3 regions of the Ureibacillus sp. FSL K6-2830 genome follow, and region 2 is predicted to be linked to each of the others. Evidence: riboswitches for the same ligand, from Rfam matches in the RefSeq annotation. Region 2 holds a riboswitch; each other region holds the start of a gene.

Region 1 (3,284 bases), 1.7 Mb from region 2:
GTGAATATCTAATGATCCAAGATTGCAAGATACGTCTAATCCATATTCATTTGGTGTATCTTGATCATTAATGATGCTCGTTTGTTGAACTTGTAAAATTTCAGTACAGAGGTTGGACATTTTGACTCTTCCAAGTTTTTTTAGTGGATGTTGTTTATTTACATTATCATCAAATATTTCAAAAGGATATCCGGATTCGAATTGGCTCTTTTTGATTTCCGTATATAGTTTTCTAGCATTGATTTGCTTTAACTTTCGTATATTTGGGTTGTTCAACAACTCCCCGTACATTTCCGTTATGCTTATTTCAGACATTCTTTTTCCGTATTCTCGATAAATATCATAAGGACTAAAAAGAACGATATCTTCATCTTTTTTCATCAGTTCAAAAAATATATCTGGAATAATGACACCAGTCGATAAAGTTTGTAACCGAATTTTTTCGTCGGCATTCGGCTTCTTAGAAGAAATAAATTCTTCAATATCCGCGTGGAAAATATTTAAATAAGCAACACCTGAACCATTCCGTTGTCCTAATTGATTGGAATAAGAAAAGGCATTTTCTAATAATTTTGCAACGGGCATAACACCGCTTGCCCGATTGGCGATACCTTTTATCGGATCACCCAAAGGTCTTAAATCCGTTAAATTTACCCCTACCCCTCCGCCAAGCCTTGAGAGTTCTAAACAATAACCGAGGTTTTCTGCAATGCTATTCATCGAATCATCCATGGATAATTTAAAACAACTTACCAATTCCCCACGCGCTTTTTTACCGCTATTCAGTGTGGTTGGTGTTGCTGGTTGAAAAGCCTCCATCATCGCACGAATTGCTTTTTCTGCCAACAATTCATCACCATTCGCTAAATATAAGGCGATAATGCTCATCCGATCCTCATAAGTTTCTAAAATTTCTTTTCCATCTCGACTTTTCATTGCGTAACTTTCAAAAAATTTGCTCGCGCTCATAAATGTCTGAAATCGAAAACGATAAGAATACGCAATGTCAAAAATTTTATTTATAAATTCGAAAGAATATTTTTGTAAAAATTCTTTCTCATAATATCCTTCTTCAATGAAAAAGCGAATCTTTTCTTCCAAACTAGAAAACTTCCGCATTTTCTGATTAACATGTTCGATAAAATATTGACGAGTAGCCTCTCGATCTTTCTCTAAATCAATTTTTCCTGTTTGGTGGTAGTGATTCAAAATTTCATTATTCAAAGTTAAATAGCTTTTCATCACTAAATCTCCTTTTGAATTACTCTGTTATAATAATCAATTATGGCATCATAATTTTTCTGAAATCCGCGTAATTCTATCTTTTGAACAATGGGAATTCCGTACCTTTCGTTAATCAAATGAGCAGAACGGCAAAAATAAGCATGGCCGAAATTCGAGTTCCCACTTGCAATAACACCCTTACAGAAACGAACATTATGTTGTAAAAACGTTTCCACGTTTCGTGGTACTTCGCCTAATCCATCGGTATAGGTGAACAATAAGAAGGGTTCATTCAAAATAAGATCATCGCGAATTTCAATGTGGGGTAATTCTAATTGATGAACGATAAAACGCACGTTGCCCGTTCGAGAAGCATAAGCAATCATACTGTGATCCTGCTAATGAATTTTTTTATATTTTCTATGTTATCCATTAGCTCTCCATCGATTTCGATTACAGGGACAGAAAGGAATCCAGCATTCAATAATTTTTCTTTCGCTTCTTCATTGTTATCAATCAAAATTTCTTCATATTTCCCTTCATAACCAAGTTGATTTAATTCGTATTTCATCAACAAACATTTTGGGCAAACTTTTTTTGAATATAATTTCATTTCCTTCTCCCTTTCTACCATTCTTTTATGAAAATAAAAAAGCCATACCTTTTTCGGTATGGCTTTGAAATGGAAACAGTCAGGTACTAGGAAATGGACCGTCTTGCTTCCATTTCCTAGCCCCCGAAGAAATGAGCAATTCACGTTTATTAGGCAGGTCTCCTGGCTTATGCTTCATCCTCCAAGTTCCCTTCCCATACAAATTTGTACAGTGGATTTGAACTTTTCGTCAGCAATTACAGTTGCGGGGACAGCGTCAGATTTTCACTGACTTCCCTTTTAATCTACTATATATAGTAGAACCTAATAAACGAAATGCTATATATTGTGTTTTCGTGTTTCATTGTAACATGTAGTATTGTTAATTACAAGCTTATTTGGTAAATGATACAGTATCTACTAAAATCATTCACTCGATACGTAGAACTTAAGAACGGTTGGTTAATTTTCCTCTTTTAATATCTCAGGAATACCATACCAAACGCGAATGACTTTCTCACTTTTCTCAAAAAGTTGTTGATACAATCTACCACAAGTATCTCTCAAATGACGATCCTCTTTTGAAAGCGGCACTATTCCACGTCCGATATCCGTACAAATACAAATTAGGTTTGTCTTATAATCTAAATTCATTAATTTCCCCATTATTTGTGATACGATTTCATCTTCCGATAAATCCGGGACGAGCAAAATCATTTTTTCAAAACTACCTATAATAACGTATTCATCTTTTGTAAAAGGGCCTTCCGGTATTTCGCCTTCATAAAAATAACAGCGATTCGCACCTATTTCTTTTAACATGTTACTTACAAATTTTCGTTTACCATTATAGGCGCCTCCAATAACTGATTGCATTCTCTTCCCCCTTTCAAAGATTCAATATCATCCCAACATAGGGTATAAATCATCCGATGCTGTGCAATAACATCTTGAAAACTTTTCTCTTTTTGAAATTTCGATAGGATAACACGAATGACACCACCGTGGACAACAAACACATATTCTCCACCACAGCTCACGATTTGATGAAAACAATTTAAAATCCGTTCTTTAAACGAAACAAAAGATTCACCATTTGGTGGCGCAGCTTTCTCTGGTGAATCAATCCACTGCCGATACGCTGGATTATCTTTTAATTCATCATAAGTTTTCATTTCAAAATCTCCAAAATGTAATTCCCTTAATTGAAAAAAAGGATGGTATTTTGCCTCGGGGAAATAAAGTTGCGCTGTTTCTATGCAGCGCTTTAAGTCACTGCCAAATACATCCTTAGTATGAATCGGTACTTGACAATTTGCTGTTTGTATGTATATCGATTCATTCGTCCATCCAATATATTTTCGCTCTAAATTCGCTTTCGTTTTTTCATGCCGAATTAAATGAACAGTAACAGCATTCCCCATAATGCCAATTCCATCCCTTCATATAAAGCACCTAGCAAGTCTCC
Region 2 (3,284 bases):
TTCAGTGATGCTATCTACCGCTGATGTTGTATCATCTAATATTAAAATTTTTGGTTTTCTTATAATTGCACGACTCATTGCCAAACGTTGCTTTTGCCCACCGGATAAGTTCGTAGCTCCCTGCGTTAATTCATGTTGTTCTTTATGATCCAATTTTTCCACAAACTCAAAGGCGTTTGATGCAAAGAGCGCTTCTTGAATGTCTTCTTTAGTTGCGTCAATTTTCCCATACTTTAAGTTTTCTTCAATCGTTGTTGAAAACAATGTTGCCTTTTGTGGGGCAAAAGCCATAGCATTTCTTAACATGTCAATGTCATATTGCTGTATTGGAATGTTATCAATGTAAATAGTTCCTTCATCGACATCCATGAGTCGACCGATCAATTTGATTAATGTCGATTTTCCACTGCCTGTCATACCGATAATCCCTACTGTACTGCCGGCTTTCGCTTCAAAGGAAATCTCTTTCAACACCGGTTCAACGTGTTTGTTATAAGAAAAACTAACCTTGTCAAATTTCACATTTCCTTGAATTTCTTTTTTCACTGGGTTTTCAACATTCGTAATATCAGGCTGCTCTTCCAATACGACAACGACACGTTCTGCACTTGGTATAGCCCGCGCAATTTGAATCAGTACGTTGCTGGAACTCATAAGGCCGTTCAAAATCATCATCAAATAGTTGATGAATGCAACAATTACCCCAATTTCAATAGCTCCTGCATCGACTTTCACGACACCAAGCATAAGTGCAAGTACAATTCCGATGTTGACAACAAATTGGGTAATCGGCATTAAGGCAGCTACTACTTGATCTGCCGTCATATTGCGTTTCGTTAATTGATGATTGACAGTTGCAAATTGCTTCATTTGATATCGCATACGGTTAAATGCTTTAATGACACGAATCCCCGCCAAACTCTCCTGCACACGTGTATTCACTTGATCGATTGATTCCTGCACCTTTCGAAACAGCTTAATCGATAATTGAATAAAAATATATAAACTGATGATTAATACAGGCACCACAAAAAACAGTACTGGAAATAAATCTCTTGCCGTAAAAAATACGACAATGACCGCCCCAACAAACATAAAAGGCCCGCGAACGAATATTTTTAATAACATGTTTAAGGCCCTTTGCAACCTTTCGATATCATTTGTTAAGTTGGTAATCAATTTTCCTAAAGTGAACTTGTCCTTATTGCTATTCGCAAAATATGTAATAGTTTCATATAAATCCGCTCGAACATCAGATGCAAAGTTTACCGCCGCTTTCGAACTGAAATATGTACAACCTGCACCTCCAAGCCATCCTATCATTGCACACAAAATCATTGCAGCAAACATCATAATGATATACTGTGTATCATTCGTTGCAATTCCTTTATCGATTATTTTCTGCATAATCGTTGGCTGAATTAAATCCATCGCTACTTCCAACACCATAAGTATCGGCGCTAAAATCGCAAAATGCTTATAGGGCTTTAAATATTTTGAAAGCTTTAACGCTGCACGCATTTTGTTACTCCTTTTCTTTATTACCATCGTTTAATTTTTGTATACAATTGTATACTAACCGTCAAGTTGATACCCTTACATTTCCAACTATAACTGAATAGATTCCATAATATTTCACCACTAAAATAATCATTTAGGCAATGGAAGTTTTCAAAAAACTTGACTAAAGTTTCATTTCATTTTAGATTATTTAAAAAGTATATCTATGTAATTAGGTGCCCTTTTTAGGGAGAATAGGGAATAAAGTGAGAATCTTTAGCGGACCCACCACTGTATCGGGGAGCAATATAGAAAATGCCACTGGGAAACTGGGAAGGCCTATATTTGCGATGAACCTAAGCCAGGAGACCTGCCTAATTACTTGAAAACATACAGTACGATGGTAAAGTCTGTAGTTTATTTGGCATGCCAATAAACTGCAGACTTTTCTTATTTCAATAATCAATGGAGGAGATTCAATTGGAACTATTGCAATCGACATTACAAAACATTAAACAACTTAATAAAGAAGTGATGGAAAAAGCAAGAGAAAGAGTAGATGCTCTTTGTAAACCGCCAGGCAGTTTAGGAAAATTAGAACAAATCGCGATACAACTTGCTGGAATATCTGAGAAACTAGAGCTTGATGTATCCAATAAAGCGGTTATTTCATTAGCTGCGGATCACGGAGTATATGAAGAAAATGTTTCAAATAACCCCCAATTTGTAACGGTAATGCAGGCAATTGGCTTTGCTAAAGGGTTTACAGGAGTATGTGCTATTGCAAAAGCAGTAGGTGCAAAAGTCGTTCCAGTAGATATTGGCATTAAAGAAGATTTACCAAAAGATTCTGGAGTCATCGTCAAAAAAGTGAAATACGGAACGGATAATATGGCTAAGGGACCAGCAATGTCACGACAAGAAGCGATTCAAGCGATTGAAGTAGGTATTGAAATTGCCGATGAACAAGTGAAACAAGGTATCCATGTTTTAGCAACTGGAGAAATGGGAATTTGTAATACCACTCCAAGTAGTGCTGTCCTATCAGCATTCTGTGGTTGTGACCCGGCTATTGTAACAGGTATGGGAGCTGGGGTAGATAGTCTTCAACATAAGATTGACGTCATTCGAAGATCTCTTGACATAAATACGCCAAATCCAAATGACCCAATTGATGTGTTAGCGAAAGTTGGCGGTTTGGAATTAGGGGGAATGGCAGGCGTAGTCCTAGGTGCTGCAGCAAATCGTGTTCCTGTAGTAGTGGACGGTTTTATTTCCACAGTTTCTGCACTTATTGCTTATAAATTAGAACCGAAAGTGAAGGATTACATTATTCCATCCCATCTGTCAGAAGAGCCTGGAGCAAAAATTGTAAACGAGTTATTAGGGTTAGAGCCTATGTTGAATATGAATATGCGATTAGGCGAAGGTTCAGGAGCAGCCCTTGCTTTTCCTATTCTTGATGCCGCATGTTCTATGATGAACACCATGACTACTTTAGAAGAATCCCATCAATATATGCTAAAAATCATGGGGAGTCAAACAGTTTAAAAGATAGAGGTTGGGACAAATCTAAAAAAACATCATTTTCTCCTTGGAGAAAATGATGTTTTTTTGATATGTTATTAAAATTGATTTCCGTTCCGGGGACGCTTTCCGCGGGCCCGGCTCGAGCCTCCTCGGAGCTCATCGTTTCGCTCCTGCGGTGTCTCGAGAGGGCTCGTCGCAGGAAAGCTTTGAATTTACTTCCTTGAGCTTGCTCCGCTTTGCGACTAAGCGTGCGC
Region 3 (3,284 bases), 1.3 Mb from region 2:
ACACCTTAATCCATATAGAAAATCTTGAATCGTCGTAGATAAAATTAAAAAATACAAACAACTAATACTCGATAAAGCAACAACAAATAGCATCAATGCCTTTTCAACACTCGTTATCGAAATTGAAATCGTGACGGGACCAATAATAGATTGAAAAATGGCACCTTCTATAGGGTTAGTTGAAAAATTGAGTAAAATGACTAGTATACTTGAAATTAGAAATACCACTGGAATAAGCAATAACTTCAAATATACGCGAATCGGAACTTTTCCGATTATTAAAGTAATAACTGTCATGATGCAAAATATGAATATGGATGTAAGAACATGTTGAAATACGATATTCAATATTAATGGAATAAGAGCAAATCCCATTTTTTCGATTGGGTGTTTATTTCTTAAAGGTGATTGATAAGCGAAATATTCTAACATTCTCATTTCTGTATCTCTGCATTCCCGCCCCTATTCCGGCCTCGCATATATCCTATAAAGTAACCAATGAACCCTGCACCGATTGCTCCTTGTAGTACGAATAATAAACTTTCTATTTCACCACTAGGAGGCTCCCAAATACTTGAAAACCATGGTTCATAGGATTGGTTCAGTTCTGTAATTAATCCTTCCGCTTCTCCATCTGCACCACCATATTCTGCATCTCCGTTAACAATCAGCGGGACAATCATTAAAAAAATGATCAAAATTAATAAAAGCATATTCTTTTTTAACATTTTACTTCACCTCCTGGGGTTTCTTTAGTACTTGAAGTAACTTTAATTCTCTTTCGTTGTATTTCAATAAGAAATTCATCACCATTACTGAAATCAATCCTTCAATAATTGCTAATGGTACCTGTGTAACAGCGAATACGCCAGCAAACTTTACAAATGAAGCGAAAATTCCACCAACTTCAGATGGAAAGGCTAGTGCAAGTTGAATAGATGTAATGACATATGTACCTAAATCTGCTAATGTTGCTGCTGAGAAAACTGCTAGAGTAAAGGGCAAACCGATCCTATTGAAGCCTTTAAATACTCCATAGGCGATAAAAGGTCCAGCAATCGCCATCGAAAACGCATTGGCGCCAAGCGTTGTTAAACCTCCATGGGCTAATAATAATGATTGGAATAATAACACGATGGTACCTAAAACACTCATTACAAATGGTCCAAATAATACGGTTCCTAATCCAACACCCGTAGGATGAGAACAACTTCCCGTAACCGAAGGAATTTTTAATGCGGATAATACAAAAGTGAATGCACCCGATAAACCTAGTAATAACTTCGTCTCAGCATTTCTCTTTACTAAACTACTCATTTTCTTTAATCCAATGATTAAAAAAGGGAATGTAAGGAGCCACCAAAATATTGCCCACTTGATTGGTAAAAAACCTTCCATGATATGCATAGCAAAAGCTGTATTAGGAATGATTAATAATACTGCTAGAAAGTAAAGTATTTTGATTGAGACTTTCATAAAATTCCTCCTAAAATGAAAATTTGAAAATAAAAAAACACTGCCAAACTAGCAGTGTCCCACAATAAGACATAATAATCCAATCATGCCTATTCGTGTACCTATCCTCGTAGGACACTACCATCCACTCCATACGGCAGGTCTCCTGGCTTAGAGTCATCGCTACAAAATCGCCTTCCCGTTTGCACAGTGGCATTTGATTTTGAGCTCCTCTTCACAGTGGCGGGACCGCACTAGATTCTCACTAGTTTCCCTTTTAAGCTAATTTTCATTAGCACCGTATAGATTATTCAGTTGTTGAAATTTAGTTGAATTGTAGCATATTGTTTGAAAAATTTCTATATCTTTCTATAAATAAGACAAAATAATTACTAAATTCATATAATATTCATTACCTTTTGATATGAAATATTGTTAGAACCAATTTGAATTTTTGGAAAAATCGAAGTACAAACTGGGATTAGCTTGTGCTTCTAATGGTACGTAATTGGAAACTTTCACAATTATAGCGGAATATTTCCGTGTTTTTTCTTAGGTCTTGATTCTTCTTTATTTTCAAGCATTTCTAATCCTTGAATTAACTTAATGCGAGTTTCTCTTGGATCGATTACATCATCAACCATTCCAAGTGAAGCAGCAACATATGGATTAGCAAATTTTTCTTTATATTCCTCAATTTTTGCTTGACGTGTAGCTTCCGGATCTTCTGAATTTGCAATTTCGTTCGCAAAGATGATGTTAGCAGCACCAGCAGCACCCATTACGGCTATCTCTGCATTTGGCCAAGCGAATACTAAATCTGCACCAATGGCTTTTGAATTTAGCGCAACGTATGCTCCACCATATGCTTTTCGTAAAATGACTGTAATTTTTGGAACGGTTGCTTCAGAATAAGCATATAAGATTTTAGCACCGTGACGAATGATACCGCCATGTTCCTGTTTAACGCCAGGGAAGAATCCTGATACGTCTTCAAATGTAATGATTGGAATATTGAATGCATCACAAGTGCGAATGAAACGGGCAGCTTTATCGGATGAGTCAATATCAAGACCACCTGCTAAGGCCTTTGGTTGGTTACAAACTAATCCAACAGATTGTCCAGCAATACGAGCAAATCCTACAACAATGTTTTTCGCAAATTCAGAATGCACTTCCATGAAGGAACCTTCATCCACCACTTGTTCAATTACTTTACGAACATCGTAAGGACGTGTAGGTTCAATTGGAACAACGTCAATTAATTCAGGACGCCAATCGTCTCCTTCAGGGCGTGGTAATTTTGGTGCTTTTTCTTTATTACTTTGTGGTAAATAGCTTAATAATCTCTTAATTTGTTCAATCGCTTCTTCTTCAGAAGGGGCGCGGAAATGAGCGTTACCGCTAATTGTGTTATGCACTTTTGAACCGCCTAAATCTTCTGATGAAATTTTTTCTCCTGTAACCGCTTCAATTACTTTCGGACCAGTAATGAACATTTGGGATGTTTTATCCACCATTAAAATAAAGTCTGTAATTGCTGGAGAATATACAGCACCGCCAGCACATGGACCCATAATCACAGAAATTTGTGGAATAACCCCAGAATAAATCGAGTTGCGATAGAAGATGTGGCCATAACCGTCTAATGATAATACTCCTTCTTGAATACGGGCACCGCCAGAGTCATTGATGCCGATGAATGGCGCTCCATTTTTTGCAGCCAAATCCATCACTGCAGCAATTTTTTTCGCGTGCATTTCTCCTAATGCACCGCCGAATACTGTGAAATCTTGAGCAAATAAATAAACAGGACGGCCATTCACTTT

What was found. Region 2 has a riboswitch for cobalamin ahead of cobT (nicotinate-nucleotide--dimethylbenzimidazole phosphoribosyltransferase). Riboswitches for the same ligand answer to the same signal wherever they lie in the genome.
Region 1: another riboswitch for cobalamin. It lies ahead of NSU17_RS15210 (glutaredoxin family protein); the one in region 2 lies ahead of cobT (nicotinate-nucleotide--dimethylbenzimidazole phosphoribosyltransferase).
Region 3: another riboswitch for cobalamin. It lies ahead of NSU17_RS00660 (energy-coupling factor ABC transporter permease); the one in region 2 lies ahead of cobT (nicotinate-nucleotide--dimethylbenzimidazole phosphoribosyltransferase).

The regions. Positions count from the first base shown of each region.
Region 1 covers NZ_JBBOQR010000001.1:3,064,642-3,067,925, reverse strand. Annotated here, with positions in the region: gene nrdE (class 1b ribonucleoside-diphosphate reductase subunit alpha) at 1-1,242, opposite strand, end outside; gene nrdI (class Ib ribonucleoside-diphosphate reductase assembly flavoprotein NrdI) at 1,245-1,610, opposite strand; gene NSU17_RS15210 (glutaredoxin family protein) at 1,607-1,837, opposite strand; cobalamin riboswitch at 1,973-2,159, opposite strand; gene NSU17_RS15205 (bifunctional adenosylcobinamide kinase/adenosylcobinamide-phosphate guanylyltransferase) at 2,279-2,692, opposite strand; gene NSU17_RS15200 (histidine phosphatase family protein) at 2,644-3,240, opposite strand; gene cobS (adenosylcobinamide-GDP ribazoletransferase) at 3,213-3,284, opposite strand, start outside.
Region 2 covers NZ_JBBOQR010000001.1:1,404,069-1,407,352, forward strand. Annotated here, with positions in the region: gene NSU17_RS06925 (ABC transporter ATP-binding protein) at 1-1,521, opposite strand, end outside; cobalamin riboswitch at 1,718-1,892, shown strand; gene cobT (nicotinate-nucleotide--dimethylbenzimidazole phosphoribosyltransferase) at 1,981-3,051, shown strand.
Region 3 covers NZ_JBBOQR010000001.1:131,370-134,653, forward strand. Annotated here, with positions in the region: gene cbiQ (cobalt ECF transporter T component CbiQ) at 1-438, opposite strand, end outside; gene NSU17_RS00655 (energy-coupling factor ABC transporter substrate-binding protein) at 435-728, opposite strand; gene NSU17_RS00660 (energy-coupling factor ABC transporter permease) at 730-1,476, opposite strand; cobalamin riboswitch at 1,595-1,773, opposite strand; gene NSU17_RS00665 (acyl-CoA carboxylase subunit beta) at 1,980-3,284, opposite strand, start outside.